One region of the Vibrio ponticus genome, then DNA from elsewhere that is predicted to be linked to it. Evidence: riboswitches for the same ligand, from Rfam matches in the RefSeq annotation. Region 1 holds a riboswitch; the other holds the start of a gene.

Region 1 (14,909 bases):
AACTAGGAGCGGTGTCACTTGGGTTTTCGATGCCTGTGGCATTTGTGTTATTTTTTGTGCAGTGGGTTGCGTTTGTTTTCCTCTGCATGAAAATGATAAATGTTGGGGCAAAGTATCATGAAGGTGAAAAAGATAAAATGGTTTAGATTGCTATTGTTAGGTGTCGTTTTGGTTGCATCACCATATTCGGTAGCGTCTTTATCCTCAGGGAACCAATTAAGTTTTCAACAAACAGATAATTGGCAAAGTTGGCGCAAAGTTGGTGAGGCACAACTTTCAATTCTGTTTTTCGATATTTACCAATCAAAGTTGCTCTCTCCCACGGGGATATATCAACAGCAGACTTTAGATGTGTCACCACACCCACTGGCGCTTTCAATCGAATACCAGCGCAATATTACCCAAGATCAACTGCTCGATGCGACTTATGAGCAATGGTTGAAACTTGGCTACCGTGAACAAGATGCGAAACGCTGGATAGCGCAGCTGTCAGTTATTTTCCCCAATATTAAGTCAGGACAAAAGCTGACTTATATAACCAACGGTGAGACAGGGCAATTTGTTTATTCACCGTTACCATCAACCAGTCGACAGATTGGAACCATATCTGACGAGCGACTCAATGATGCCTTTTTGTCCATCTGGCTATCACCGAAAACGGAATATGCTGATTTAAGGCGACAACTAATAGGGATGAAACGATGAAAATGAAATTGCTGGTTATGTTCTCAACATTATTAGCATTGTTTGGTTGTGGTACACAGCTTGATGATTATAAACAGAGTAGTCCTAATTTCGCGTTATTTGATTATTTCCAAGGCGACGTAAAAGCTTGGGGGATGGTGCAAGATTTTTCCGGAAAAAAGACGCGAAGCTTTGAAGTGGATATTGTCGGGACCGTTGAGGGAAATAAGCTCACTTTGGTTGAAGACTTTGTATATAGCGATGGTGTTGAAGAGCAGCGTATTTGGAACATTGAAAGGTTGCAAGATGGTTCATATCAAGGCACAGCGAAAGATATTATTGGTATTGCGACTGGAGCGGAGCAGGGCAACGCGATGCGTTGGCAATACGACTTTGAACTGCCTTACGATGGATCTACGCTAACTGTGGCAATGGACGATTGGTTGTTTCGCCAAGATGACAAGCACCTGTTTAATATCACTAAGGTGGAAAAATTTGGTGTGCAGGTCGCCACGGTGACGATTTTTTTTCAGAAGCAGTAATGGCGTTTTAAATTTAAAAACCTAGAAAAAAGCCTCCCAAGGGAGTAATGCCGATCAGTTAAGAAATTTGTGAGATCATTTGACCGATCCTCAAAAGGCTTCAAAATCCGATATTAGGAAACTAATATCGGATTTTTTTATGTCTTTAGAAAGCCAACTTGCCAATACTTTTCGGTCATGTAATACCTTCCACCACTTTGATAAATACTCTGACATTCTTAGTCCAGAGCTTATCCAGCAAGGTTTTGAGCAAGCTGGTGTAGCAACCGTTAGAAGAAGACGGTTACCTTTAGAAGCCGTACTTTGGTCCGTTGTTGGAATGAGTCTCTTTCGTCAACAATCTGTTTGGGATATTGCTAACCAACTCGATATTGTCTTGCCAGACAAACAACGTTTTGTTGCACCAAGTGCAGTTGTTCAAGCGAGACAGAGATTAGGCGAAGAAGGTGTAAAGCAAGTCTTTAAGAAGATGGCTGCGCATAGCTATCAGTCGTCTAACTTCGAAACTTGGTGTGGACTAAACCTTCTATCTGTCGATGGTGTCGTTTGGAGAACGACAGATACACCCGAAAATCATCAAGAGTTTAAAGCGCAGCGCAATCAATCATCTGAGAATATTTACCCTAAGGTCCGCATGGTTTGCTTGATGGAGCTTACAAGTCATCAGCTAATCGATAGTGCATTCTCTGACTATCGCACCAGCGAAATGCGGCTCGCAGAAGAGCTTATTGAACAAACGCCAGATCAATCACTGACCATTTTTGACAAAGGATATTACTCTTTAGGGCTGCTTAATCGCTGGAACAAAGTAGGTCAAGAAAGGCATTGGATGCTCCCTGTGAGAAAAGACTTTCAGTATGAAGTTGTCCATAAATACAGTCAGAGTGATGCTATCGTTGCTATAAAAACATCACCTCAGGCAAGGAAGAAGTTCAGTGACCTGCCTGAGATAATAGAAGCAAGGTTGGTATCGAAAGCCATTAAAGGTAAGGAGTATCAGGTTCTTACCTCAATGCGTGATGGGTTGCGCTTTCCCGGAGAAGACATTGTAGAGCTCTATCGCTATCGTTGGGAAATCGAATTAGGCTATAGAGAAATGAAGCAAACCTTGCTTGATAGTGAGTATACATTGCGAAGTAAGCGCCCAGATATGGTTAGACAGGAGCTCTGGGGGATTTTGCTAGCCTATAACCTTATAAGGCAGGTTATGACAAAAGCGGCGAGCAAGTTAGATAGCGTTTGGCCGAACCAATTAAGCTTTACGAGTAGTGCCATGGCTGTGACTCAATACTTTGCAGCTTTACCTTTAACGAGTCCAGGGAAACTCCCTAAACACTATGAAGTGCTACTACAGCAAATATCCATGTTTATCCTACCCCCCCGAAGAGAAGATAGAAGTTATCCTCGTTGGGTGAAACTGAAACCCAAGAAATATGCGACAAATAGAAAAAATGCCAGTCAGCTTAACTGACTGGCATTACTCCCAAGGGAGGCTTCAATAATTAAGTATTTGTAAGCAATTACAGCTTGTCAGTTAGCTCGATAGCTTGACCGATGTAGTTCGCTGGCGTCATCTCTTTTAGACGCGCTTTTTCATGTTCAGGTAGCTCTAGACCGTCGATGAAGTTACGCATTGCTTCGCCGTCGACACGCTTACCACGAGTCAGCTCTTTTAGCTTCTCATATGGTTTTTCGATGCCGTAACGACGCATAACAGTTTGTACTGGTTCTGCAAGTACTTCCCAGTTTTTGTCTAGTTCAGCAAGTAGCGCTTCACGGTTTACTTCTAGTTTGCTGATGCCTTTTAGCGTAGAAGTGTAAGCGATGATTGCGTAGCCCACACCCACACCTAGGTTACGAAGAACCGTTGAATCGGTTAGGTCACGTTGCCAACGAGAGATAGGCAGTTTTTGTGCTAGGTGACCGAATACTGCATTCGCCAGACCTAGGTTACCTTCTGAGTTTTCAAAGTCGATTGGGTTAACTTTGTGTGGCATCGTTGAAGAACCGATTTCGCCCGCAATGGTTTTTTGCTTGAAGTGACCTAGAGCAATGTAGCCCCATACGTCACGGTCGAAGTCGATAAGGATAGTGTTGAAACGTGCTACTGCATCGAACAGCTCAGCGATGTAATCGTGTGGCTCGATCTGTGTAGTGTATGGGTTCCAAGTTACGCCTAGTGACTCAGTGATGAACTCTTCAGAGAACTTGTGCCAATCTAGCTCTGGGTAAGCTGAAAGGTGTGCGTTGTAGTTACCTACTGCACCGTTGATTTTCGCTAGGATCTCAACGTTTTCGATTTGCTTGAATTGACGTTCCATACGGTACGCTACGTTCGCCATCTCTTTACCCATGGTAGATGGAGAGGCTGGTTGACCGTGTGTACGAGACAATAGAGGAATGTCGCGGTATTCCACTGCAAGTGCTTTGATTGCATCAATTAGGTTGCGAATTTCTGGAAGAATCACCGTTTCACGCGCTTCTTTAAGCATTAGAGCGTGTGAGGTGTTGTTGATGTCTTCAGAAGTACAAGCAAAGTGGAAGAATTCGTTAACTGCGTGAAGTTCAGGAACATCAGCTACTTTTTCTTTTAGGAAGTACTCAACCGCTTTTACGTCATGGTTAGTTGTACGCTCAATTTCTTTGATGCGTAGTGCGTCTTCTTCAGAGAAGTTAGCAGCAAGATCGTCTAGGAATTGATTAGCTTCTGCGCTGAATGCAGGCACTTCGGCGATTTCAGCAGTAGCAGCAAGCTTTTGTAGCCAGCGAATTTCAACGATAGTACGGTACTTTAAAAGACCGTATTCACTGAAAATTTCGCGCAAAGCAATAGTCTTGCTTCCGTAACGACCGTCTACTGGTGAAACAGCAGTCAATGCTGACAGTTCCATGATGTTCTCCTGAATTGGTTTCTAGAATTTGTGAGCTTTATACCAAGAAGTTTGGCATTTGTCACTAAAGTTGCGCAAACGTTTGCGCAAAGGTTATTTTACTCTGAAAAAATAAACACGCGGTGGACCGCGTGTTTACATTACATTCGAGCGAGTAGAATTTGTGCTTGCTCGACCATTTTCTTGCGTCCAAAGATCAAGTGTCGGCGTTTACCACCCACTTGGCGCCAGAGTACAGAGCAGCGAATCCCCGATAGCAACAAGGCGCGAACCTTGTGTTGGTTACTGGTTTGCTGCAGTACTGTTGGTGTGCCAGTCACTTGGATGCGTGGACCAATTGGGCTTACGACATCAAGATAAACACTCGCAAGGTTGCTGATCATTTGGTCGTCAGTTAGAGCAAAATGGTCGGCTTGGCGTTCCAGCATTTGTAGGCGGTCACCCAACTGCGCCATTGCATCATTACGGCTGCTAAGCTTACGTTCTAGCGCCATAAGGCTAATGATGTAGCGAGTGATCTCGCTACCTGTTGGGGTGCTATCAATGCCTTTCACCAAGCACTCTAAGCCAAGCTTTAGGTCTGATTCGCGACCAAACACATTGAGTGTGCTGCTTGGGTTAGTATTCAGAATCGCTTTCAGTGAAGTTTCAAACGCGTCAGTGTCACAATAACCGTTCTTTGCTGCTTGCTGAACTAAAGCCACAGCTTGGCAAATACCTGCAAAAGCAATGGTGCGGTCATAAAGAGTGTTAGCCACGTAGAGTTACTCCTGAATAATACGTCTGATTAAATTCGTTGTTCGATAATACCGCCACCAAGACATACTTCACCTTGGTAGAAAACTGCTGATTGACCTGGAGTCACAGCAACTTGAGGCTCATCGAAAATCACTTTGATTGTGTTGTCATCCACAGGGATGATAGTACACGCAATATCCGTTTGACGGTAACGTGTTTTCACAGTGCATTGTAACGGTTCATTAATTGGTGTGCGATTAACCCAATGTAATTGTGATGCAATTAACCCATTAGATTTTAAAAGTGGGTGGTCTGCACCTTGTACCGCGATCAGTACATTACGTTTTAGGTCTTTTTCAGCAACGTACCAAGGATCTTCGTTACCGCCGCCACCTTTAGTGCCACCAATATGTAGACCTTTACGCTGACCTAGCGTGTGGTACATTAAACCTTGGTGTTCGCCAATCACTTTACCTTCAGGTGTTTCAATTTTACCTGGTTGTGCTGGCAAGTAGCGACCTAAGAAATCCGTAAACTTACGCTCACCGATAAAACAGATACCGGTTGAGTCTTTTTTCTTAGCCGTGATTAGGTCTTGCTCTTCAGCAATACGACGAACTTCTGGCTTTTCTAATTCACCCACAGGGAATAGGCTGCGACCAACTTGCTCATGGCTAAGTGTGTAGAGGAAGTAGCTTTGGTCTTTGTTACCGTCAAGACCACGTAGCATTTGTGGCTTCTCTCCATTGGTTGGGAAAGAACGACGAACATAGTGACCCATCGCGATGTAGTCCGCATCAAGCACTTCGTCAGCATACTCTAGGAATGCTTTGAATTTGATTTCTTTGTTACACAGAATATCTGGGTTTGGCGTACGACCTGCTTTGTACTCTTCTAGGAAGTACTCGAAGACGTTGTCCCAATATTCAGCAGCAAAGTTAATCTTGTGCAAGTGAATGCCAAGCTTGTCACACACTGCCTGAGCATCGGCAAGATCTTGCGCCGCAGTACAGTATTCTTCGTTGTCATCTTCTTCCCAGTTCTTCATGAACAAGCCTTCAACTTGATAGCCTTGTTGCTTTAGAAGATACGCAGAAACCGATGAATCAACACCGCCAGACATACCAACGATGACTTTCTTTTGACTGTTGTCAGTACAGTTCTCAGACATTGCTTAACACCACAAAAATTAACTGGGGGCAGATTTTAACAGAAAGCATTCCACAGCGACAGATCCGAGATCGAAATCACACTTCGAAATGATGGTCTTTTTATCAATTTATCGGTTAAAACCCGCGTTATTAATAACGATAAGTCCTCTATATATGGCATAGTAGGCGAAAATCAAGCGCTGCTAGGCAAACAATCTTCGCCTGACAGTTGAATTCGTATTGTATTAGGTAATATAAGCACCATGAGTGATGAGAACCAAGTTTTCCAAGAATCAGATTTAATTGAAGTGATTGAGAACCAATTGGCTGATGGTAATCCATTAAAAGTCAAAGAAACCTTAATGCGTTTAATGATGACAGGGACCAGCCGTGATGATGCAATTGCGATGATGGCATGTGCAGTATCAATTGAGATTTTTGATGTTATGAAAAACGAAGGGGAATTCAATTTGAAGCGCTATTCTGAGCATCTAGAACGTCTTCCTGACCTGAGTTTTATGGAAGGTGAGTAGAGTAAACGTTTGCTATACTCGCAGTTATTGCAGCGTATTCGCTAGCGCAGTAGAATCCATTTTCCTGTCTTTCCCTTAATCAGAACCTGAATTATGAAATTTCCCGGTCAACGTAAATCAAAGCACTACTTTCCAGTACATGCGCGTGATCCTTTGGTGAGCCAAGCGCAAACAAGTAAGAAAATGTCTCGAACCCATATTATTGGTATCGATCAAACATTGGTGGACATTGAAGCAAAAGTTGACTCGGAACTGATCGAAAAATATGGTCTGAGTAAAGGTCATTCATTAGTGATTGATGATCAAACAGCAGAAGCGTTGTACAACGAGCTAAAAGAAAGCTGCCTTATTACTAATGAATATGCGGGTGGCACTATCGGTAATACGCTGCACAACTACTCTGTACTCGCTGATGACAAATCAACGCTGTTAGGCGTAATGAGCCAAGACATTAAAATTGGCAGCTACGGTTACCGCTATTTATGTAATACCTCGAGCCGTATGGACCTGAACTACCTACAAGGTGTTGAAGGTGCAATTGGTCGTTGTTTCGCTCTTATTACGGAAGATGGCGAACGCACTTTCGCAATTAGCGAAGGTCAAATGAACCAACTTCGTCCAGATAGCATTCCAGAGAAAATCTTTAAAAATGCGTCTGCGTTAGTACTGACTGCTTATTTAGTACGTTGTAAACCAGGTGATCCAATGCCTGAAGCAACAATGCGTGCAATTGAATATGCGAAAAAATATGATGTGCCAGTGGTATTAACGCTAGGTACTAAATTCGTTATTCAAGACGACCCTAAATTCTGGCAAGACTTCTTACGTGATCACGTAAGTGTTGTTGCGATGAATGAAGATGAAGCGGAAGCATTAACAGGTGAACATGATCCACTAGCGGCTTCAGATAAAGCGCTAGATTGGGTTGATTTGGTATTGTGTACTGCAGGTCCAGTTGGCTTATATATGGCTGGCTACAGTGAAGACGAAGCAAAACGTGAAACTACTTTGCCACTTCTTCCTGGTTGTATTGCTGAATTCAACCGTTATGAATTTAGCCGTCCAGCGACAAAATCACTATGTGAAAATCCGATCAAAGTTTACTCACATATTTCACCTTATATGGGTGGTCCGGAGAAAATTAAGAATACTAACGGTGCTGGTGATGCAGCTCTATCTGCGCTTTTGCATGATATGGCGGCAAATAAATACCACAAAGAAAACGTGCCTAACTCAAGCAAGCACGCTTATGCATTCTTAACTTATTCTTCATTCTCTCAAGTATGTAAATACTCAAACCGTGCAAGTTATGAAGTGCTTGTTCAGCATTCTCCACGTTTGTCTCGTGGTTTGCCTGAACGAGAAGATAGCTTAGAAGAAGCTTACTGGGAAAGATAAGCGACATTATTAAAGCTCACCATAATGTGGGCTTTAATAAAAGCTACGAATACAAAAAAGCTCCCTTGATGGGAGCTTTTTCTATATCTGTATCTAGATAAATTAGATTAGGAAATCTTCTAGAGATTTACCAGCGTCTAATTCAGCTTGGATTGCAGAAGGTGTACGACCTTGACCAGTCCAAGTCTTTTCTTCACCGTTGTCTAGGTATTTGTATTTTGCTGGACGTGGAGCACGCTTAGATTTAGCTTTTGCTTTAGTTTCGCCAGCTAGTGCACTGATTAGTGCAGAAACGTCAATGCCGTCTTTCGCGATTTGTTCTGCGATTGCTGCTAGTTTAGCTTCTTGTTCTGCTTGCGCTGCACGCTCTTCTTCTTCAACTTCTTTACGTTCAGTTACTACAAGAGTTAATTTCTCTAGAGCTTCTTCTAGTTGCTCAAGAGTTAGTTCACGAGAGAAAGCGCGAAGGCTACGAATGTTCAACAGAGTTTTTGTTAATTCCGACATAAAATCTCACCAATATATTGTAAGCGACAAAGTAATGTTAATATCGTATTCCGAATAATACAATTCAAATATTGTAAATTAAATAAAATAAATTGTTCACGAGGATAAGAGGCGAAACTTTTAAACTCACCTCACATTCTATTTTTAATCAAATAGTGGTTACGATGGTTTAATCAGCCTATAAGTATAGTGCCTGGTTTCATAACCGCCAGTTTAATGCATTAAATAATATCCAATTCATTTATTGTTACATTTGCATCGCTTCATAAGACAAATAGTAAGAGGGAAATGATGTGTTAGAAAACAATATAGATATGCAGAGAGTGGAGTAAGAGTCAATAATCTGTAGGCGCTTGTTGAGTGAAAATAAATCATAATGAGCATTCTATAATCTCAGTGATTTTATCGCATGTATTATGAATCCGTATTCTATTTCGCAAAACTGTCGGGAATATTATGGGGTACTTGAAGCGAGAGGGTGACAATTTTCCGCTGTATGTTGGGAAAATGGCGCTGAAGATTTTGTAGCAATATCTGTTGTAAATGAGATTTTTATAAGTACAATGACCGTTACCTAATGCGTCACATTGGTTAAAGTTGTGTTAAAGAATGTTTAATTCAGCTTAATCTTTGGCTGTCGCGGTAGAGGAGCGGAATGAATCAGTAACGTTTGTTGGGGTGATGCCAATGAACAAGCGTGAAAGGTCTTATCCGCCGAAGTGAACCGGTATATCAAAACCACTCGCTGGGGTTGCGTTCGAATAGGGGCAACACTGCCATAGTCTATTATTTGTATAACTATGGAGCGCTACTGTAGGGTTGGGTGGAGTGTTCACTTCCCTGTCGCTATGTTCAACATGCATAGATATTGGTATCTATGTGTCTGCAGTAGATCTCTAACCATTTATTACTGGTTTCGAAGATCATGAATTTAATCGATTTTGCATCATCTCCTTTATCACTGCTGCCTCCGGTAGTAGCTTTGACGCTAGCAATTGTTACGCGTCGTGTATTGTTATCGCTTGGTATGGGTATTCTACTAGGCGCTATTCTTTTGGCTGATTACTCGTTGGGTAACGCTTTAACTTACGTTAAAAACACGGTGTTTGGCGTATTTGTTGAAGACGGTTCGATCAACGCAGGTAATATGAGCATCATCGGTTTCCTAGTATTACTGGGTATGATGACCGCATTATTAACCCTATCGGGTGGTACTCGTGCATTTGCTGACTGGGCTCAGTCGCGAGTAAAAAGTAAACGTGGTGCAAAACTATTAGCTGCGTTTTTAGGTATTTTTATCTTTATTGATGATTACTTTAACAGCTTGGCAGTTGGTGCTATCTCTCGCCCTGTAACTGACCGTTTTTATGTATCACGCGCTAAGCTAGCTTACATCCTAGACTCAACAGCTGCACCAATGTGTGTTGTTATGCCAGCCTCAAGCTGGGGTGCGTACATCATGACCATCATCAGCGGTATCTTAGTTTCTCACGGTATTACCGAATATTCTGCGCTGGGTGCCTATATGCGCTTAGTGCCAATGAACTTCTACGCAATTTTTGCTCTACTGATGGTATTTGCAGTTGCTTGGTTTGGTTTGAATGTTGGTAAGATGCGTGATCACGAAATCGCAGCAGCGCAAGGTCGCGGCTTTGATGACGAGCAAAGTGACGATTTTGAAGAAGCGCGTGCTTTAGATGAAGAGCTAGACATTACTGAGAGCGAAAAAGGCAAAGTATCTGATCTTGTTCTGCCGATTGTTGCGCTAATTATCGCAACGGTTGCTTCTATGCTTTACACCGGTGGTCAAGCTCTAGCAGAAGCAGGTAAGCCATTTGCACTACTTGGTGCGTTTGAAAATACCAATGTTGGTACATCGCTAATTTACGGTGGTTTGGTTGGTCTGTTTGTTGCGCTGTTTACGGTAGTAAAACAGGGTCTGCCAGCACTAGAAATTAATCGCACACTATGGATTGGTGCAAAATCAATGTTCGGTGCGATTCTAATCCTTGTGTTTGCTTGGTCAATCGGCACTGTAATTGGTGATATGAAAACAGGTAGTTACCTGTCAACAATGGCACAAGGCAATATTGACCCACAATGGTTGCCAGTGATCCTATTCTTACTATCAGGTGTGATGGCATTCTCAACCGGTAGTTCATGGGGTACGTTTGGTATCATGCTACCAATCGCGGGTGACATGGCTGGTAACACGGACATCGCTTTAATGCTACCTATGCTAAGTGCGGTACTAGCAGGTTCAGTATTTGGTGACCACTGTTCGCCAATCTCTGATACGACAATTCTGTCATCGACAGGTGCACGTTGTAACCACATCGACCACGTTGCGACACAGTTGCCATACGCACTGTCGGTAGCGCTTGTTTCTTGTATTGGCTTTATCGTGCTTGGTATTACGGATAACCTAGCGATTTCTTTCGCAGCAGCAACAGCGGCATTTGTCGCGGTATGTTTCGTGCTGAGTGTATTGTCTAAGTCGAAAATGAGCTCTTGCTAAAATTCGATAAAACAATGATAGAAAGGAAGCTTCGGCTTCCTTTTTTTGTGCCCGTTGAAAAGTGATTTAGGCGAAAGGGAAAAGCTAACCAAAGCAAACAACATATAGCCAAGTTCAATCAATACGCCGCAATGGACTGGATATTGTTATAAGATGAAAAAAACTTAAATTAATGGTTGAAAAAAGTTAACAGCTTGGTTAGTGTGGTTATCAACCAAGCAGAAATGAAGAGCTTAAATAAGTATGCGTAATTTTGTCATGAATATTCATCATCACCATCACCCAATGTAGTCTTTCGGGAGATGTACGCGTACCCGGGGGACAGGATACTCCCGGAGGCTTAAGTCAGAGATTTTAAGAATTAACCCTCGGGAGACAAAGATCTTCCGAGGGTTTTTCAGTTTTACGGCTTTATAAAATATCTAAGTATTACTTGCACAGGGATAACGCAATGCAAACACAACGCCTAAGAATCGCTATTCAAAAAAAAGGTCGCCTAAGCAAAGAGAGCCAACTATTGCTTAAAAAGTGCGGCGTAAAATTTAACATTATGGGTGAGCGTTTGGTTGTTCACTCACTCAATATGCCAATTGACTTGCTATTGGTTCGTGATGACGACATTCCAGGTTTGATTATGGATGGCGTGGTAGATCTTGGCTTTATCGGTGAAAACGAATTAGAAGAAGTTCGTCTCGATCGTAAAGCCCTGGGTGAACCTTGTGAGTTTGTTCAGCTGCGTCGTCTTGATTTTGGTGGCTGCCGTTTGTCTATCGCGATTAATAAAGATCAAGAGTACAAAGGTCCGCAAGACCTTGCTGGTAAACGTATCGCCACCACTTATCCGCAACTGCTAAAGGCGTATATGGACAAAGAGGGTATCCCTTTCTCCACCTGTATGCTGACCGGCTCGGTTGAAGTAGCGCCACGCGCAGGCTTATCGGATGCAATCGCTGACTTGGTTTCAACGGGCGCAACGCTCGAAGCCAATGGTTTAAAAGAAGCTGAAGTTATTTTCCGCTCGAAAGCGACGCTTATTCAGCGCTTAGGCGAGTTTGATGCTGAGAAACAAGAGCTTATCGACAAACTCCTGACTCGTATGCAAGGCGTACAACAAGCCAAAGAATCGAAATACATTATGCTGCACGCTCCAGTAGACCGCTTGGATCAAATCAAAGCGCTGCTGCCGGGAGCAGAAGACCCAACTGTACTGCCGCTTTCTGCGGAAAAACAAAAAGTCGCCGTTCACCTAGTTAGTACCGAAAATCTGTTCTGGGAAACCATGGAACAACTCAAAGAGTTGGGTGCGAGTTCAATTCTAGTATTGCCAATTGAAAAAATGATGGAGTAATTGTCATGAGAACTGTTGTTTGGCAATCATTAAGTGAAACCCAGCAAGATGCGGTATTAGAGCGTCCAGCGATAGCTGAAGGGGCGAATATTACCGCTGCGGTTGCTGAAGTGATTGCGCAAGTTCGCCAGCAAGGTGATGCAGCGTTAGTTGAATTAACGGAAAAGTTTGATCGCGTAAAGCCAGAATCCATTCGCGTCTCTAAAGCGGAAATTGATGCCGCTTCAGCGCGACTGACTGAGCAAATGAAGCAAGCGCTCGAGCAAGCGTATGCCAATATCGCTAAGTTTCACAAGGCGCAAAAGCCACAGCCAATTAAAGTTGAAACACAGCCGGGCGTGTTGTGTGAGCAAGTCACTCGCCCGATTCAAAAAGTGGGGCTGTATATTCCCGGTGGTAGTGCACCGCTGCCGTCAACGGTATTGATGCTTGGTGTACCCGCGCAAATCGCGGGTTGTCAGAAAGTGGTATTGTGTTCACCACCGCCGATTGCTGATGAAATTCTTTATGTCGCCAAGCTGTGCAATATTGATGAAGTTTACAATGTAGGCGGCGGTCAAGCGGTGGCGGCGATGGCATACGGTACTGAAACTGTCGCGAAAGTTGATAAGATCTTTGGTCCGGGTAATGCCTATGTCACAGAAGCTAAGCGACAAGTGAGTAACGATTTTCGCGGTGCGGCGATTGATATGCCAGCCGGACCTTCAGAAGTGTTAGTGATTGCAGATGAAAGCGCTGATGCCGACTTTATCGCCGCAGATTTGCTAAGCCAAGCAGAGCACGGTCCGGATTCACAAGTGGTGCTAGTCACTCCTTCACCAGTGATTGCGGATCAAGTATCGGATGCAGTGCAGCGTCAGCTCAAAGAGCTAACTCGCGCCGACATTGCCGAAAAAGCCCTGGCTTCGAGTTTGATCATTATTTCTGAATCGCTGACTCAAGCGGTTTCTATCTCGAATTACTACGGTCCTGAACACTTGATTGTACAGACTAAGAGCCCACGTGAGCTTTTGCCTTTATTGGATAATGCGGGCTCGATTTTCTTAGGGGATTGGTCGCCAGAATCCGCGGGTGATTACGCCTCTGGTACTAACCACGTGCTGCCAACTTATGGTTATACCCGCACCTATTCGAGCCTTGGCTTGGCGGATTTCTCTAAGCGTATGACGGTTCAGGAACTATCAGCCGAAGGTTTACAAACACTCGCGCCAACGGTCGTGACGATGGCAGAAGCAGAAGGCTTAGACGCGCACAAGCGAGCTGTTACAATTCGCGTAGAGAAGTTGCTTCAACGAGGAGAAGCGTAATGGAAAAGTTAGCACGTAAACAGGTTCAGCAGTTAACACCTTATCTTTCTGCGCGTCGTATCGGCGGCAGTGGCGACGTGTGGCTCAACGCGAATGAATCTCCGTTCGACAATGAATATAAGACCGATTTTACTCGTTTAAATCGCTACAGTGAGTGTCAGCCTAAAGCCTTAATTGAAGCTTACGCTGCCTATGCGGGCGTGAAGCCAGAGCAAACCTTAACTTCACGTGGTGCGGATGAAGGTATTGAACTTTTAATTCGCGCATTCTGCGAGCCGGGTGAAGATGCGATTCTATTTTGTCCACCGACTTATGGTATGTATGCCATCAGTGCTGAGACTATCGGGGTGGAGCGCAAGACTGTTCCGCTAACAGCGGATTGGCAACTTGATTTAGCGAGCATAGAAGCCAACTTAGATGCGGTGAAATTGGTGTTTGTTTGTAGCCCAAATAACCCAACCGGCAATTTAGTTAAGCGTGAAGACATTATCAGCTTACTAGAGATGACCAAAGACCGCGCGATTGTGGTGATGGATGAAGCGTATATTGATTTTTGCCCTGAAGCTTCAACGGTCGATTTGCTCGCGCAATATTCAAACTTAGCGATTCTGCGCACCTTATCAAAAGCGTTTGCGCTTGCGGGGCTGCGCTGCGGATTTACGCTTGCGAATGAAGAGCTAATTGGTGTGCTTAATAAGGTGATCGCGCCTTACCCAGTGCCAGTGCCAGTGGCGGATATTGCGATTCAAGCGCTGTCTGAAGCCGGACTGGCACGCGCGAAGTTCCAAGTTTTAGACCTCAACGCTAACCGCGCTTATCTACAAGTCGGCTTATCGATGATTGCCGATGTGCAAGTGTTCGATGGTTGGGGTAACTACCTACTGGTGAAATTCCCTGATGGCGATGCGCTATTTAAAGCGGCTTGGGACAGCGGCATTATTTTGCGTAACTCGCCGATTGAAAATTGCGTGCGTATTAGTGTCGGTAATCGCGACGAATGTGAAAAGACCTTAGGTTTTATTCGTAATTTCTACGCTTAGTAACGGGCTGTCAAATTAGAGACACCACAAATAAGATAGTGCGCTCTGGCTTGAGGGCGAGGGCGCTAAATTGATAAGGATATTCCAGTGAGCAAGCAGCAAAAAATCTTGTTTATCGACCGTGACGGCACGTTGATCGTTGAGCCACCAATCGACTTCCAAGTTGATCGCCTCGATAAGCTAAAACTTGAACCTTTCGTTATTCCAAGCTTACTTGCACTGCAAAATGCAGGTTACCGCCTAGTGATGGTG
Region 2 (14,909 bases), 830 kb from region 1:
TTTTCAAAAAGCTATCGGTAAAAAATAGAGTCCAGGCCATATCATGGGCAAAGCAACATTTAGTGTCTTAAATATAATGCAAGGGATAGAAAATTAACTTTTGGTCGACCTGGTTAATTATCTATTCATCAAAACCGTGCTATCTTATCGCCAATTTCAAATACGTCAGAGATACAAAGGGTTTAATCATGATTAAAAAGTGCCTATTTCCTGCGGCAGGTTACGGAACACGCTTCCTGCCAGCAACAAAATCGATGCCAAAGGAAATGATGCCAGTAGTAAACAAGCCGTTGATTGAATACGGTGTCGAAGAAGCGATTCAAGCGGGTATGGACGGCATGTGCATTGTCACTGGTCGTGGCAAACACTCAATCATGGACCACTTTGACAAAAACTACGAGCTAGAGCACCAAATCAGCGGCACCAACAAAGAAGAACTGTTGGTTGATATCCGTGACATTATCGAATCAGCAAACTTCACTTACATCCGCCAGCGCGAAATGAAAGGTCTAGGTCATGCGATTCTGACGGGGCGTGAACTTATTGGTGATGAACCATTTGCAGTCGTGCTAGCTGATGACCTTTGTGTCAATGAGCAAGAAGGCGTACTGGCACAAATGGTGACGCTATTTAAACAGTTCCGTTGTTCTATTGTTGCTGTTCAAGAAGTACCAGAAAATGAAACTCACAAATACGGTGTGATTTCTGGTGAAATGATCAAAGATGACATTTTCCGCGTTGACGACATGGTTGAAAAACCAGAACCAGGTACAGCACCAAGCAACCTAGCAATCATCGGTCGTTATATCTTAACTCCGGATATCTTTGAGCTAATCGAACAAACTGAACCAGGCAAAGGTGGTGAAATTCAGATCACTGATGCACTCCTTAAGCAAGCAAAAGCCGGCTGTGTTCTAGCGTATAAATTCAAAGGTCAACGCTTTGACTGTGGTAGTGTAGAAGGCTACATTGAAGCGACCAATTACTGTTTTGAAAATCTATATTTGAAAGACAGCCAAAAAACAGAATTAGGTAAACACGCAACAGCTAAACAAGGCTAATCCGCGAGTTAACGAACATAAAGGCGACCACTGGTCGCCTTTACTGTTTTTATGTCCAGTATTTTTCTTTGAACATTTATCGCACTGTGTAATACTAGAAGTTCTTCCCATACAGAGCGATTACCATGGACAAGATAGAAGTACGCGGAGCCCGCACCCACAACCTTAAAAACATCAACCTCACCATCCCGCGCGATAAACTCATTGTTATCACTGGTTTATCCGGCTCCGGTAAATCATCTTTGGCTTTTGATACTCTGTATGCAGAAGGGCAACGTCGCTACGTTGAATCACTGTCTGCTTATGCGCGTCAGTTTCTATCCTTGATGGAAAAGCCTGATGTCGACCACATTGAAGGTCTATCGCCAGCGATTTCTATCGAGCAAAAGTCCACTTCACACAACCCGCGCTCAACCGTAGGTACTATCACTGAAGTTTATGACTATTTACGTCTGCTCTATGCTCGTGTTGGCGAGCCGCGCTGCCCTGAGCATAAGGTGCCGCTGTCAGCACAAACCGTATCGCAAATGGTCGACAAAGTGCTAGAGATGCCAGAAGGCTCAAAAATGATGCTGCTGGCTCCTATCGTTAAAGAACGTAAAGGCGAACACGTTAAGACACTAGAAAACCTTGCCGCGCAAGGTTTTATTCGTGCCCGTATTGATGGGGAAACCTGTGACCTGTCCGATCCTCCGACACTAGAACTGCATAAAAAGCACACCATTGAAGTAGTGGTCGATCGCTTTAAAGTACGCGCCGATCTGCAACAACGCCTAGCGGAATCGTTTGAAACCACACTAGAGCTTTCTGGTGGTATTGCTGTGGTCGCGCCAATGGATGGCGACGGAGAAGAAACGGTCTTTTCCGCCAATTTCGCTTGTCCACATTGTGGCTACAGCATGCAAGAACTCGAACCTCGCCTATTTTCGTTCAACAACCCTGCTGGGGCATGTGGAACTTGCGATGGCTTAGGCGTGCAACAATATTTTGACCCTGACCGAGTGCTCCAAGATGAGTCACTCAGTCTTGCTCAAGGGGCTATTCGCGGCTGGGATCAAAAGAACTACTACTACTTCCAAATGCTTAGCTCACTGGCTAAGCACTATGATTTCGACCTCAATCAGCCGTTTAACAAACTGCCGAAGAAAATCCAAGATGTGATCCTTAAAGGCTCAGGTCGAACAGAAGTTGAGTTTAACTACATCAATGATCGTGGTGATATCCGCGTTAAACGCCATCCGTTTGAAGGGATTTTAAATACACTAGAGCGCCGCTACCGCGATACCGAATCAAACTCTGTCCGTGAAGAGCTAGCTAAATACATCTCAACTAAATGCTGTGCGAGTTGTGACGGCAGTCGTCTGCGTTTAGAAGCGCGTAATGTGTTTATCGGTGATACCACTCTACCTGAAATTGTGGAACTGAGCATTGCCGACGCGCTAGGCTTCTTCGCGGATCTAAAACTAGAAGGTCAACGGGCGAAAATCGCCGAAAAAGTGATGAAAGAGATCAACGATCGCCTTGAGTTCTTGGTTAACGTGGGTCTTAACTACCTAAACCTTTCTCGCAGCGCCGAAACGCTCTCTGGCGGTGAAGCACAACGTATTCGCCTCGCAAGCCAAATTGGCGCGGGCTTAGTCGGTGTTATGTATGTGCTTGATGAACCATCGATTGGCTTGCACCAACGTGATAACGAACGACTATTAAAAACCCTAACCCACCTACGCGATTTAGGTAATACCGTGTTAGTTGTCGAACATGATGAAGACGCAATTCGCTGCGCCGATCATGTGATTGATATTGGTCCAGGTGCGGGGGTCCATGGCGGACAAGTGGTTGCACAAGGTACGATGGCAGAGATCCTTGAAGTCCCTGAGTCGCTCACTGGTCAATACCTCTCTGGGGTTAAGAAAATTGAAATACCACAGCAGCGCACACCGTTTGATAAGAAGAAAGTGGTGGAACTCATAGGCGCGACGGGTAACAACCTCAAAGAGGTCAATTTAACGGTTCCTGTCGGTCTATTTAGCTGTATAACCGGGGTTTCTGGCTCAGGTAAATCAACCCTAATTAACGATACCTTCTTTAAGATTGCCCATACTCAACTCAATGGCGCGACGACAGCAACGCCTGCACCTTATAAGAAGATCAAAGGGCTTGAGCACTTTGATAAGGTGATCGATATAGATCAGAGCCCTATCGGTCGTACGCCGCGTTCTAACCCTGCCACTTACACTGGGATCTTCACGCCGATCCGAGAACTGTTCTCTGGTACACAAGAAGCACGCTCTCGTGGCTACAAGCCTGGTCGCTTTAGCTTTAACGTCCGTGGTGGTCGCTGTGAAGCTTGCCAAGGTGATGGCGTGATTAAAGTCGAAATGCACTTCTTACCCGATGTTTATGTACCTTGTGATGTATGTAAAGGTAAGCGCTATAACCGTGAAACCTTAGAAGTACGCTACAAAGGTAAAACCATCGATGAAGTGCTAGAAATGACCGTTGAAGATGCACGACTATTCTTCGACCCTGTACCTGTAATTGCGCGTAAATTGCAAACCTTGATGGATGTTGGTCTTTCTTATATTCGTCTTGGTCAAGCCGCGACAACCTTATCGGGTGGTGAAGCGCAGCGCGTGAAGCTCGCTCGCGAACTGTCTAAGCGTGATACCGGTAAGACGCTATATATCTTGGATGAGCCGACGACTGGTTTGCATTTTCATGATATTCAGCAACTACTTACTGTACTGCATCGCCTACGTGATCACGGTAATACCGTCGTGGTTATCGAGCACAACCTCGACGTAATTAAAACGGCGGACTGGATTGTCGATTTAGGTCCGGAAGGTGGTCAAGGCGGTGGCGAGATCATTGCTCAAGGCACACCGGAAGATGTGGCGCAGGTCGAAGGTTCACATACCGCACGCTTCCTTAAACCTATGTTAAAATAGTCAAAAGTAGTTAAACCAGCGTATCATACGCTGGTTTTGTTTTTGTAGAAGTGACCCTATATGGCAACCATACACCTAACCGGAACACAGCTTGAACCTAAGGCAGCAAAACTTCCGCTAATTCGCCCTTTTTTAGCCTCCATCGGTGCTATCTATATTTTGGCGATGCATTTTTTTATGCCTAATCCGGGAGGCTCTGGTTTAGCCTTATCCTTCAATGCCAGTACTTGGCTCGCATTTGGGATCAGTCTCGCTATCGGTCTGTATCAAATCGGTACTGAAGGCAAACTACGCTACAACAAACTCACCATCGTATTATTCATCTCTTGCCTGATGATGACTGCCCCTGTGCTCTATCCAGAGAGCTCCGCAGAGCTTTCGTTTAATCGGCTGACTGGGCTATGGATGGGTTTGTTGCTATTTGTTATTTTGCAGCAGTTCCGTTTCAGCAATCGACAAAAACAGCGTCTACTGTGGTTCATCGTAATAGCTGTAGCGATTCAAGCCTGTTTTGGTTGGGTACAATACCTACTACTGCAACCAGACAATATTTTTGGCTACAACACCACCACAAACCGCCCATATGGTATTTTCCAACAGCCCAATGTGATGGCGAGTTTCCTTGCCACTGGACTCGCAATATCTGGCTATCTGCTTTCACGTCAGCCAATTAAATATCAACGCAAGTTAAGTGACGTGACCTTGCTGTATTTGATGCCGCTGCTCACCATTCCACTGCTGATCGTTTTAGCTTCTCGTACAGGCTGGCTTGGTGCGGCAATTGCGGTTGCGGCGGTACTGCCTTACCTATACCGTTTTGCCACCCATAAACGTATTGCCGGTTGGAGTCTTTCAGCACTAGTTGGGGTTATGGTGGGTCTGGTGATGCCACTTATGGTTGGCAGCTCGAATACCATTCAAAACAAAGTAAATCTCGAAAGCCCTAGACAGTACACATTTCCACAAACTCTCGATATGTTTATCGAAAAACCATTTACTGGTTATGGCTATGGTACTTTTGAGGCAGACTATACGCTTTATACTGCACGTCAGCATCAATTAAACCCGAGTTACCACGTCGGTTTACCTGGGATGGATCATCCCCATAATGAACTCCTGTTCTGGGGGGTAGAAGGCGGTCTACTGCCAGTCTTAGGTATTATGCTGGCAGCACTATTTATGCTGTTACGCATGTATCAAGCTAAGCATGGCACGCGACTGGCAATGTTCGGTTTGTTTGTTCCTATCGTGCTGCATAGTCAACTTGAGTACCCGTTCTATCACTCATTCGTACACTGGATTACTTTTATTATTTTGCTCTATTGGGTTGATCAACGCTCCAATAGCTACCGTGAAGCATCATTTAGCAAACTATCGCAAATCGCCTTGCGGGTGATGAGTTTAGTTGTGCCGATACTCACCAGCGTTTATATGGTGACGGCTTTGCATAGCAATTATGTGTTGATGAAGTTTGAGCTGTCCAACCCAAAGGATCCGCAGATTTTAGAACGCGTCAGTAACCCAATCGTCTGGAAAGATCGTTATGATTGGGATATTTACAGCACCTATCTCAACATTGGTTTAATGACCCACAATCCAAAGTTCATTCAACCTTATATCGATTGGTCACTAAAAATCATTAAAGATAAGCCACGTCCGGCTTTCTACAATAACTTGATCATGGCTTATCAAGGACTTGGCGAAGATAAAAAAGCAGAACAAATTCGCAGTGAAGCTAAATTTCTGTTTCCTAAGCGGGACTTCGATAAGGTGCAATATATTGCGCCCAATATTGATGCGCTAAAACCATCGGCAGCGCAATAGCCTAGGCACTCACATCGTTCAATACTAAAAAAGCGGCTATCCAGCCGCTTTTCCTTTAAACTCGGGACGATTCTCAAGCTAACTTACTGAGTCAATGACTCCTCTAGCGCTCGCAAACACAGTGCGACATTTTCTTCGCGCGCGCCGTAACCCATCAAACCGATGCGCCACGCTTTACCGGCTAAAGCACCGAGACCAGCGCCAATCTCAAGGTTATAAGTTTCTAGTAAATGGTTACGCACCTTCGCTTCGTCAATGCCCGCAGGAACATAGACTGCATTCAACTGGGGTAAACGGTACGCCTCTTCAACCACAAAAGTAAAACCTAACTTCTCTAGTCCAGTTTTTAACTTTTCATGCATCGCTTGATGACGCAGCCAAGCATTCTCTAGCCCTTCATTTTGTAACATCACTAATGACTCATGCAGGGCGTATAAACTGTTTACTGGCGCAGTATGGTGATAACTGCGTTTACCTTCGCCACTCCAATAGCCAAGTACTAGGCTCTGATCAAGAAACCAACTTTGTACTGGCGTCGTGCGGCTTTGAATCTTCTCAATCGCTTGGGATGAAAATGTCAGAGGAGCCAAACCTGGTGTACAAGAAAGGCATTTTTGGCTACCAGAATAAACCGCATCAAGTTGCCACTCATCGACTTTAAGCGGCACACCACCAAGAGATGTCACCGTATCAACAATGGTTAACGCATTATACTGCTTAGCTAAAGCCCCCAACGCCTGCGCATCTGAAACCGCCCCAGTTGAGGTTTCAGCATGAACAAACGCAACAATTTTAGTATCTGGGTTATCTTGCAGAGCTTGAGCAACTTTATCAACAGAGACAGGAGTACCCCACTCATCGTCAATCACAACCGCTTCTCCACCAGCACGAATCACGTTCTCACGCATACGTTCGCCAAACACCCCATTACGACACACAATCACCTTGTCGCCGGCTTCAATTAAGTTAACAAAACACGCTTCCATACCTGCACTGCCTGGCGCAGATACAGCAATTGTGAACTCATTCTCAGTCTGGAAAGCATACTTTAGTAGTTGTTTTAGCTCATCCATCATGCCGACAAATAGCGGGTCTAAATGTCCAACAGTTGGACGACTCAACGCTTGCAAAACTTGCGGTGAGATATCAGAAGGACCAGGTCCCATTAGGGTTCGGCGCGGTGGAATAAAGCTTTGAATTGTCATAATCGCTCCTTGCAGCATGCTTCGAAATCTTCTCAGGTTAGACCACCATAGAACAATATCCAGCAAGGGACAATTGGTCATAAGTCTAGTTGTTACATATTGTTGGATTATAGGTAAAATTATCTGTTGACTTTGATCACATAAAACCGTTCAATAATTAAACACAGAAGAGGAGCACTGCCTAGGTAGATGCATCGTGGAGCCGCAACTCCAATACGATTCATTGAGGGAGAGTAGTGCCGAGACATCGCTAAATTGTCGGTTTAGTGAGGTCGGTTGACTTGAGTTGACTCTCATCAACTGTCATCAGCACTGCCTGATGATGCGCTTCTGAGGTGAATATTATTGCCAAATAACTTACCTCTTATCGCACCAAACTCTCTTCTCTTGAAAACAACATAGGACGTTGGGTAACCCAGCAAAAATATTTAGGAAGCCGTGGGAGAATCGCTGTGAGTTCTTTTAATGTCGCCAAATTTGGCGGTACTAGTGTCGCAAATTTTGAAGCCATGAGCCGCTGTGCGGCTATTATCGAAAACAACCCGAATACTAAACTCGTCGTCAGCAGTGCGTGTTCTGGCGTTACCAACTTATTGGTTGAGTTAGCCAATGGTGTAAGCAATGAGCAAGAGCGTGCCGATATCTTGCAAAAACTTGCCGATATCCACGAAGCGATTCTAGCTAAACTAGAACACGCGACGGAAACTGCCAATGAGGTATATCAGATCCTCGATACGGTGACCAGTTTAGCGGAAGCCGCTTCTATCCAGTCTAGCCATAAGCTAACCGATCATCTTGTTGCTTGCGGCGAGTTGATGTCAACTCACATTCTCGCCCAGCTTATGCGAGAACGTGGCATTAACGCCATCCGTTTTGATATTCGCCAAGTACTACGCACCGACGATGATTTTGGTAAGGCTGAGCCTGATGTCGCCCAAACAGAGTTACTAGCAGCAGAAAAACTGCTACCACTTTGCCAAGAGCATGTGGTCGTGACTCAAGGATTTATTGGTTCTGATGAGCAAGGCAATACTACGACTCTCGGTCGTGGGGGCAGTGACTACAGCGCGGCATTGATCGCCGAAGCGGTAAAAGCTGAAGGCTTGGAGATCTGGACTGATGTTCCGGGCATCTATACCACAGATCCTCGCATTGCCGCCAAAGCATCACCGATTGCCGAAATCAGTTTTAGTGAAGCATCAGAAATGGCTAACTTTGGCGCTAAGATCCTTCACCCATCAACGCTGGTACCGGCGCTACGTCATGATATTCCGGTATTTGTCGGCTCATCAAAAGAGCCAGAAAAAGGCGGTACTTGGATTCGCCATCAAGTGCAAAGCTCACCACTATTTAGGGCATTAGCACTACGCTGTAATCAAACCATGGTCACACTGCGCAGCGATAAAATGTTCCATGCCTATGGTTTCCTTGCCAAAGTATTTGAGATCCTCGCGAAGCATAAAGTTTCAGTCGACTTGATCACCACCTCAGAGATCAGTGTCTCATTGACCTTAGATCAAACTGATACCTCTGGTGGTGCGCCGCAACTGCCGGCAGCCGCTCATGCCGAGCTGGAACAGCTCTGTACGGTTGAAATCGAGCAAAACCTTTGCTTAGTGGCACTGATTGGCAACAACATGAGCGAGAGCCGTGGTTACGCTAAGCAAGTATTTGGCACATTAGAAGATATGAATCTCCGTATGATTTGTTTTGGTGCCAGCCCACATAACTTGTGCTTCTTAGTGCACGAGTCAGTATCACGCCAAGCGATTCAAAAGCTGCATAAAGAGCTATTTGAGGGCTAATTATCGCGACAAAAAAACCGAGCGTGATGCTCGGTTTTCCCATTTCATCTGGTACTAATTCATATCAATTTTGACATCCGCTAAAGAGCCAGAAGCAAAACCGTCCCCACTCAAAGTCTTAAGCATAATGCGTAAGTCATTGGCAGAGTCTGCACTATGTAGCGCATCTTCTTCACTGATTTTGCCATCAACCACCAGCTGATACAGCGCTTGATCAAAAGTTTGCATGCCGGATTGCTGAGATTTTGCCATGGTCGCTTTTAACTCATGCAGTTCGCCGCGGCGAATTAAATCAGCCACTCGCGGGGTATTGAGTAATATTTCAAATGCGCCATGGCGACCTTGTCCACTCTTATCACGCAGCAACTGTTGCCCTACGACACCTTTTAGGTTCATTGATAGATCAAACAAAAACTGCTCTTTCTTCTCTTTCGGCACCAAATGCAAAATTCGTTCAAGCGCTTGGTTAGCATTATTGGCATGCAACGTCGCCATACAAAGATGCCCTGTCTCCGCAAACGCCATCGCATATTCCATCGTTTCACGACTGCGGATCTCACCAATCAAGATCATATCCGGCGCTTGGCGCAGCGAGTTTTTCAGCGCTACTTCATAACTCTCGGTATCCAAGCCTACTTCACGCTGAGTGACGATACATTTTTGATGTTGGTGAACAAATTCAATCGGGTCTTCTACGGTGAGGATATGCCCAGAGCGATGGCTATTGCGATAGCCTGTCATCGCCGCCATCGTGGTCGATTTACCTGAACCTGTCGCTCCAACAACCAACACTAAACCGCGCTTAGCAATGGATAAATCTTTAAGTACTTCCGGCAAGTGTAACTCGGCAAAAGTCGGGATCTCCGTTTCAATCCGTCTTATCACTGCGCCGGGTAACTCGCGTTGAAAAAAAGCGGATACACGAAAGCGTCCATACTCGCGTACGACAGCGAAATTCGCTTCTCGGCTGGCACGAAACTCGTCTTGACGTGATTCATCCATGATGGAATCAAGCAGTTCAAACACTTGCTCGGCAGATAACTTCTCACCACTTGGCTGCAACTCACCATCAATGCGATAGAGTACCGGCGCATCAACTGTAATATAAAGATCCGAGGCTTTATGCTGCTTCATTCCTTGAAGAAAACTATCCATTGCCATGCTTATCCTTTAGTAATCAAGTGAACCAATCTTCTGCTCCACTTCTTGCGGTTCAACCAAGCCGCGAGCAATCAACTGTTTGGCATTTTGCTCAATCGTCTGCATGCCTTGCGCGGCACCAGTTTGGATCACTGAGTACATCTGTGCCACTTTATCTTCACGGATCAAGTTACGAATCGCTGGTGTCGCCATTAAGATTTCATGGCAAGCAACACGACCACCACCAATGCGCTTGAGCAGCTTCTGGGCGATTACCGCACGCAATGATTCTGAAAGCATTGAGCGCACCATACCTTTATCGCTGCCAGGGAACACATCGATAATACGGTCGATAGTCTTTGCCGCAGAGCTGGTATGCAGCGTACCAAACACCAAGTGCCCCGTTTCAGCCGCAGTCAGTGCCAAGCTAATCGTCTCTTGATCGCGCAACTCACCCACCAAAATCACATCTGGGTCTTCACGCAGAGCACTGCGCAGCGCGGCTTTAAAGCTGTGAGTATCACGATGTACTTCACGTTGGTTAATAAGACATTTTTGATTTTGATGAACAAACTCAATTGGGTCTTCAATCGTTAAAATATGCTTATTGTGATTGCGATTAATGTAATCCACCATCGCCGCCAATGTAGTCGATTTACCCGAACCAGTCGGACCGGTCACCAACACTAAACCTTTTTCCAAATTGGCAATTTTTTCAAAGTTCTCCGGCGCATCCAACTCTTCTAAAGTTGGAATGGTCGTTGGAATCGTACGGAATACCGCCGCGCAACCACGCGCTTGGTTAAATGCGTTAACACGGAAACGACCGACATCCGGTAATTCAAATGAAAAGTCGACTTCGAGACGCTCCTCAAATTCACTACGCTGAGCATCGTTCATAATCTCAAAGACTAAACGGTGCACATCGGCATGGCTAAAAGCAGGTACGCTCAGCTTTCTGACCTCACCGTCAATGCGCACCATTGGAGAAACACCTGCGGAAAGATGTAGATCTGACGCATTATGTTTTACACTAAAGTCCAGTAACTCAGCGATATCCATTTAAATTCCTTAGTAAAGTTAGATATGAGTAGTATTCAACAAAATATTGAACAGATCACCTCAGAGATCTTAAGTGCACAGCAAAAATGTGGTCGTGCTCAAGAGTCAGTACAACTTCTTGCTGTAAGTAAAACTAAGCCTAACCAAGCAATCCTTGAAGCTGCACAAGCAGGTCAACGTGCTTTTGGTGAAAACTACGTGCAAGAAGGCGTAGACAAAATAGCATATTTTTCCGAGCATCATTCTGAGCTAGCGATTGAATGGCACTTTATTGGTCCAATTCAATCTAATAAAACTCGCCCTGTAGCAGAGAACTTTGCTTGGGTTCATACCATTGATCGCGCTAAAATTGCCCAACGCTTGAGTGATCAACGCCCGGCAGAGATGCCGCCATTGCAAGTACTGATTCAAGTCAATACCAGTGGCGAAAGCTCTAAATCAGGCATTGAAGAGCAGCAAGTTTTTGAGCTAGCGCAGTTGATTTCATCACTACCAAACCTCACTTTAAGAGGATTGATGTCAATTCCGGCAAATGTGCCAGACTACGCATCACAGCTTAATGCGTTCAACCAATTGGCGGATTTAAAACATCGCCTGAGTGAACGTTTCCCTGAGCTGAACTTGGATACCCTCTCTATGGGTATGAGTGGCGATATGGAAGCCGCCATCGAAGCAGGAAGTACCATGGTTCGAATCGGAACCGCTATTTTCGGCGCACGTGACTACAGCAAGTAATAACATAAGTATTTAGGAAGCCATCATGGATCATAAGAAAATCACCTTTATCGGCGCGGGAAACATGGCGCGTTCAATTATTGCTGGACTGCTAGCAAGCGGTTACCCAGCAAACCTGATCACCGCAACCGATCCCAACCAAGATCAACGTGATTTTCTTGCCGATCAATATGGTATTAATACTGACGCTGATAACGCAGCGGCAGCAAACAGTGCCGATGTTATCGTGCTCGCAGTGAAGCCTCAGCTAATGTCTGTGGTTGCAGAAGGCATGCAGGCGATTGATTACCAAAACAAGTTAGTCATCTCGATTGCGGCTGGTATCAGTGCTGAACGTCTCAACCAAATGTTTGCTGCCACACTCAACCTCGTACGTGTGATGCCAAACACTCCAGCACTCGTTAGCCAAGGCATGAGTGGGCTTTACGCTCCGCACAATGTTAGCCAAGCAGACAAACAATTTGCGGCAGATTTGATGAGTGCCGTGGGTAAGGTATGCTGGGTTGAGGCAGAGTCAGGTATTAACAATGTTATTGCCGCTGCTGGTAGCGCTCCGGCTTACTTCTTCCTATTTATGGAAGCGATGCAAGCGGAAGCGATCAAGCAAGGATTTGATGCGGATACCGCGCGTTTATTGGTGCAACAATCGGCTTTAGGTGCGGCAGAAATGGTTATCGCAAACCCTGAAACAGAACTGTCTACTTTACGTGAGCAAGTGACCTCAAAAGGAGGCACTACTGCTGAAGCGATTCGTACCTTCAATGAACACCAACTGTCTGATATCGTGGCTAAAGCGATGCAGGCAGCGGTAATTCGCGCAGAAGAAATGGAAAAATTATTTTAAGCCTGTTAGGGGCGGTTTAAACACAAGGGTAACCTATGAATTCAATGAGTTTTCTAATCTCCACCTTGTTTGATCTCTACATCATGGTGGTTTTGCTGCGCATTTGGCTACAAGCTGCGCGCGCAGATTTTTACAACCCGTTTTCACAATTTATTGTCAAAGCAACTCAACCTGTGATTGCTCCGTTACGTCGCGTTATCCCATCTGTGGGTAAGCTTGACTTAGCGACAGTCCTGTTCGCTTTCCTATTGTGTGTACTAAAGTTCGTTAGCCTAATGCTAATTGCTTCTGGTGGCTCAGTAGCGTTTAGCGCAGATTTCTTATTCCTAGGGTTATTATCGCTGGTTAAAGCGGCAGGTGGCTTACTATTCTGGGTACTACTGATCCGTGCAATCTTAAGCTGGGTAAGCCAAGGTCGCAGCCCGATTGAGTACGTGTTCCACCAACTGACTGAGCCAATGCTAGCGCCGATTCGTCGCATTATTCCAGCGATGGGCGGCTTTGATTTAAGCGTCCTTGTACTATTTATTGGCTTGCAGTTTGCTAACTTCCTGATGGGTGATTTGATCGGTCCAATCTGGTTCCAACTATAATGTCAGTAGCGGTATGGCGTGAAGGTGAAGACTTGGTGCTTCGCCTTTATATCCAACCTAAAGCAAGCCGCGACAAAATCGTCGGCTTGCATGGTGAAGAAATCAAAATTGCGATTACTGCACCACCTGTTGATGGCAAAGCCAATGGACACTTAGCTAAGTACCTGGCAAAGCAATTTAAAGTGGCAAAAGGATTGGTCAATATCGAAAAAGGAGAACTCGGACGCCATAAACAGGTGCGCATTATCTCCCCCAATCAAATTCCCACTGAAATCGAAGCCATCCTATGATGGCTTTTTGTTTATCTAAATGGATGTAAAGATATGAAAAAGTGGCTAATTACACTCCTGGTAAGCTGTTTCGCACTACCAAGTTACGCTGGACAGTTTAAAACCATCAAAGACGTTGAAGCCCATTACTCGGCGTTCAACTCCACCTTTCTCACCCCACAAGTGGCACGCAGTTATAAACTCAAACGCAGCGGCTACTCTGCAATTTTAAACATTAGTTTGCTCGACATGTCGCAAGTAGGAAAGCCAGCAATTGCAGGCAAAGTCTCTGGCACTGCCAAAAACCTTCTTGGACAAACCCGCCAGCTGAGCTTTAAAGAAGTCACAGAAGGTGATGCTATCTACTATTTAGCGGAGTTCACTATCAGTGAAGAAGAAAATATTAGCTTTAATATCGATATCGATGCTGGCAATAAAGGCAAAGGCGCTTTAAAGTTCACGCAAAAATTTTATGTTGAAGAATAAACGGGACCAAGCATGAGCAAGATTGTATTAGCGACCGGTAACCAAGGCAAAGTGCGTGAAATGGCAGATTTGCTAGCTGACTTCGGCTTTGAAGTACTGGCGCAGAGCGAATTCAATGTGACAGAAGCCGATGAGACTGGCACAACTTTTATTGAAAACGCAATCATCAAAGCACGCCACGCAGCCAAAGAAACGGGCTTGCCAGCTATCGCCGATGACTCTGGTCTTGAGGTGGACTACCTTAAAGGTGCGCCTGGGATTTATTCTGCACGTTACGCAGGCGTTGGCGCAAGTGATGAAGAGAACCTCAATAAACTGCTGGATGCCATGCAAGGCGTACCAGAGGCGCAACGCACTGCCCGTTTCCACTGTGTATTGGTTTTGATGCGTCATGCTGACGATCCAACCCCAATCGTGTGTCACGGTAAATGGGAAGGTCGCATTCTAACGGAAGCTCAAGGTGAGAATGGCTTTGGCTATGACCCTATTTTCTATGTACCTGAAGATAACTGCTCATCTGCCCAACTAGAACCTACGCGTAAAAAACAACTTTCTCATCGCGGTAAAGCATTGAAAGCTCTCTTCGCCACTTTAGCGGAGCAGCGTTAACTGATGCAATTAGTACCACCAGCACTCAGTCTATATGTTCACATCCCGTGGTGTGTACAAAAGTGCCCTTATTGTGATTTTAACTCTCATGCGCTCAAAGCAGAGATCCCTGAAGAACAGTACATTAGTGCGCTGCTTGAAGACTTAGATCGCGATATTGAGAAATACCAACTCAACCTCGCCCCGCGTCCATTGCACTCGATCTTTATTGGTGGTGGTACGCCAAGCTTAATTTCAGCAGAGGGCATCAAACGTCTATTGGATGGCATTGAACAGCGTATTCCATTCAAGTCTGGGATTGAAATTACCATGGAAGCCAACCCAGGCA

The links. Region 1 has a riboswitch for lysine ahead of GZN30_RS03900 (Na+/H+ antiporter NhaC family protein). Riboswitches for the same ligand answer to the same signal wherever they lie in the genome.
Region 2: another riboswitch for lysine. It lies ahead of lysC (lysine-sensitive aspartokinase 3); the one in region 1 lies ahead of GZN30_RS03900 (Na+/H+ antiporter NhaC family protein).

The regions. Positions count from the first base shown of each region.
Region 1 covers NZ_AP019657.1:866,945-881,853, forward strand. The annotation lists gene GZN30_RS03850 (DUF2878 domain-containing protein) at 1-146, shown strand, start outside; gene GZN30_RS03855 (chalcone isomerase family protein) at 118-705, shown strand; gene GZN30_RS03860 (DUF3833 domain-containing protein) at 723-1,226, shown strand; gene GZN30_RS03865 (IS4 family transposase) at 1,366-2,697, shown strand; gene purB (adenylosuccinate lyase) at 2,747-4,117, opposite strand; gene hflD (high frequency lysogenization protein HflD) at 4,258-4,875, opposite strand; gene mnmA (tRNA 2-thiouridine(34) synthase MnmA) at 4,905-6,026, opposite strand; gene GZN30_RS03885 (hypothetical protein) at 6,270-6,539, shown strand; gene GZN30_RS03890 (inosine/guanosine kinase) at 6,633-7,937, shown strand; gene GZN30_RS03895 (H-NS family histone-like protein) at 8,040-8,444, opposite strand; lysine riboswitch at 9,080-9,263, shown strand; gene GZN30_RS03900 (Na+/H+ antiporter NhaC family protein) at 9,370-10,962, shown strand; His leader region at 11,229-11,364, shown strand; gene hisG (ATP phosphoribosyltransferase) at 11,414-12,310, shown strand; gene hisD (histidinol dehydrogenase) at 12,316-13,617, shown strand; gene hisC (histidinol-phosphate transaminase) at 13,617-14,657, shown strand; gene hisB (bifunctional histidinol-phosphatase/imidazoleglycerol-phosphate dehydratase HisB) at 14,745-14,909, shown strand, end outside.
Region 2 covers NZ_AP019657.1:34,402-49,310, reverse strand. The annotation lists gene GZN30_RS00295 (LuxR C-terminal-related transcriptional regulator) at 1-71, shown strand, start outside; gene galU (UTP--glucose-1-phosphate uridylyltransferase GalU) at 189-1,061, shown strand; gene uvrA (excinuclease ABC subunit UvrA) at 1,187-4,009, shown strand; gene GZN30_RS00280 (PglL family O-oligosaccharyltransferase) at 4,070-5,833, shown strand; gene GZN30_RS00275 (pyridoxal-phosphate-dependent aminotransferase family protein) at 5,917-7,038, opposite strand; lysine riboswitch at 7,198-7,376, shown strand; gene lysC (lysine-sensitive aspartokinase 3) at 7,491-8,843, shown strand; gene GZN30_RS00265 (PilT/PilU family type 4a pilus ATPase) at 8,898-9,998, opposite strand; gene GZN30_RS00260 (type IV pilus twitching motility protein PilT) at 10,014-11,045, opposite strand; gene GZN30_RS00255 (YggS family pyridoxal phosphate-dependent enzyme) at 11,070-11,780, shown strand; gene proC (pyrroline-5-carboxylate reductase) at 11,806-12,624, shown strand; gene GZN30_RS00245 (YggT family protein) at 12,660-13,217, shown strand; gene yggU (DUF167 family protein YggU) at 13,217-13,507, shown strand; gene GZN30_RS00235 (DUF4426 domain-containing protein) at 13,541-13,972, shown strand; gene GZN30_RS00230 (XTP/dITP diphosphatase) at 13,985-14,581, shown strand; gene hemW (radical SAM family heme chaperone HemW) at 14,585-14,909, shown strand, end outside.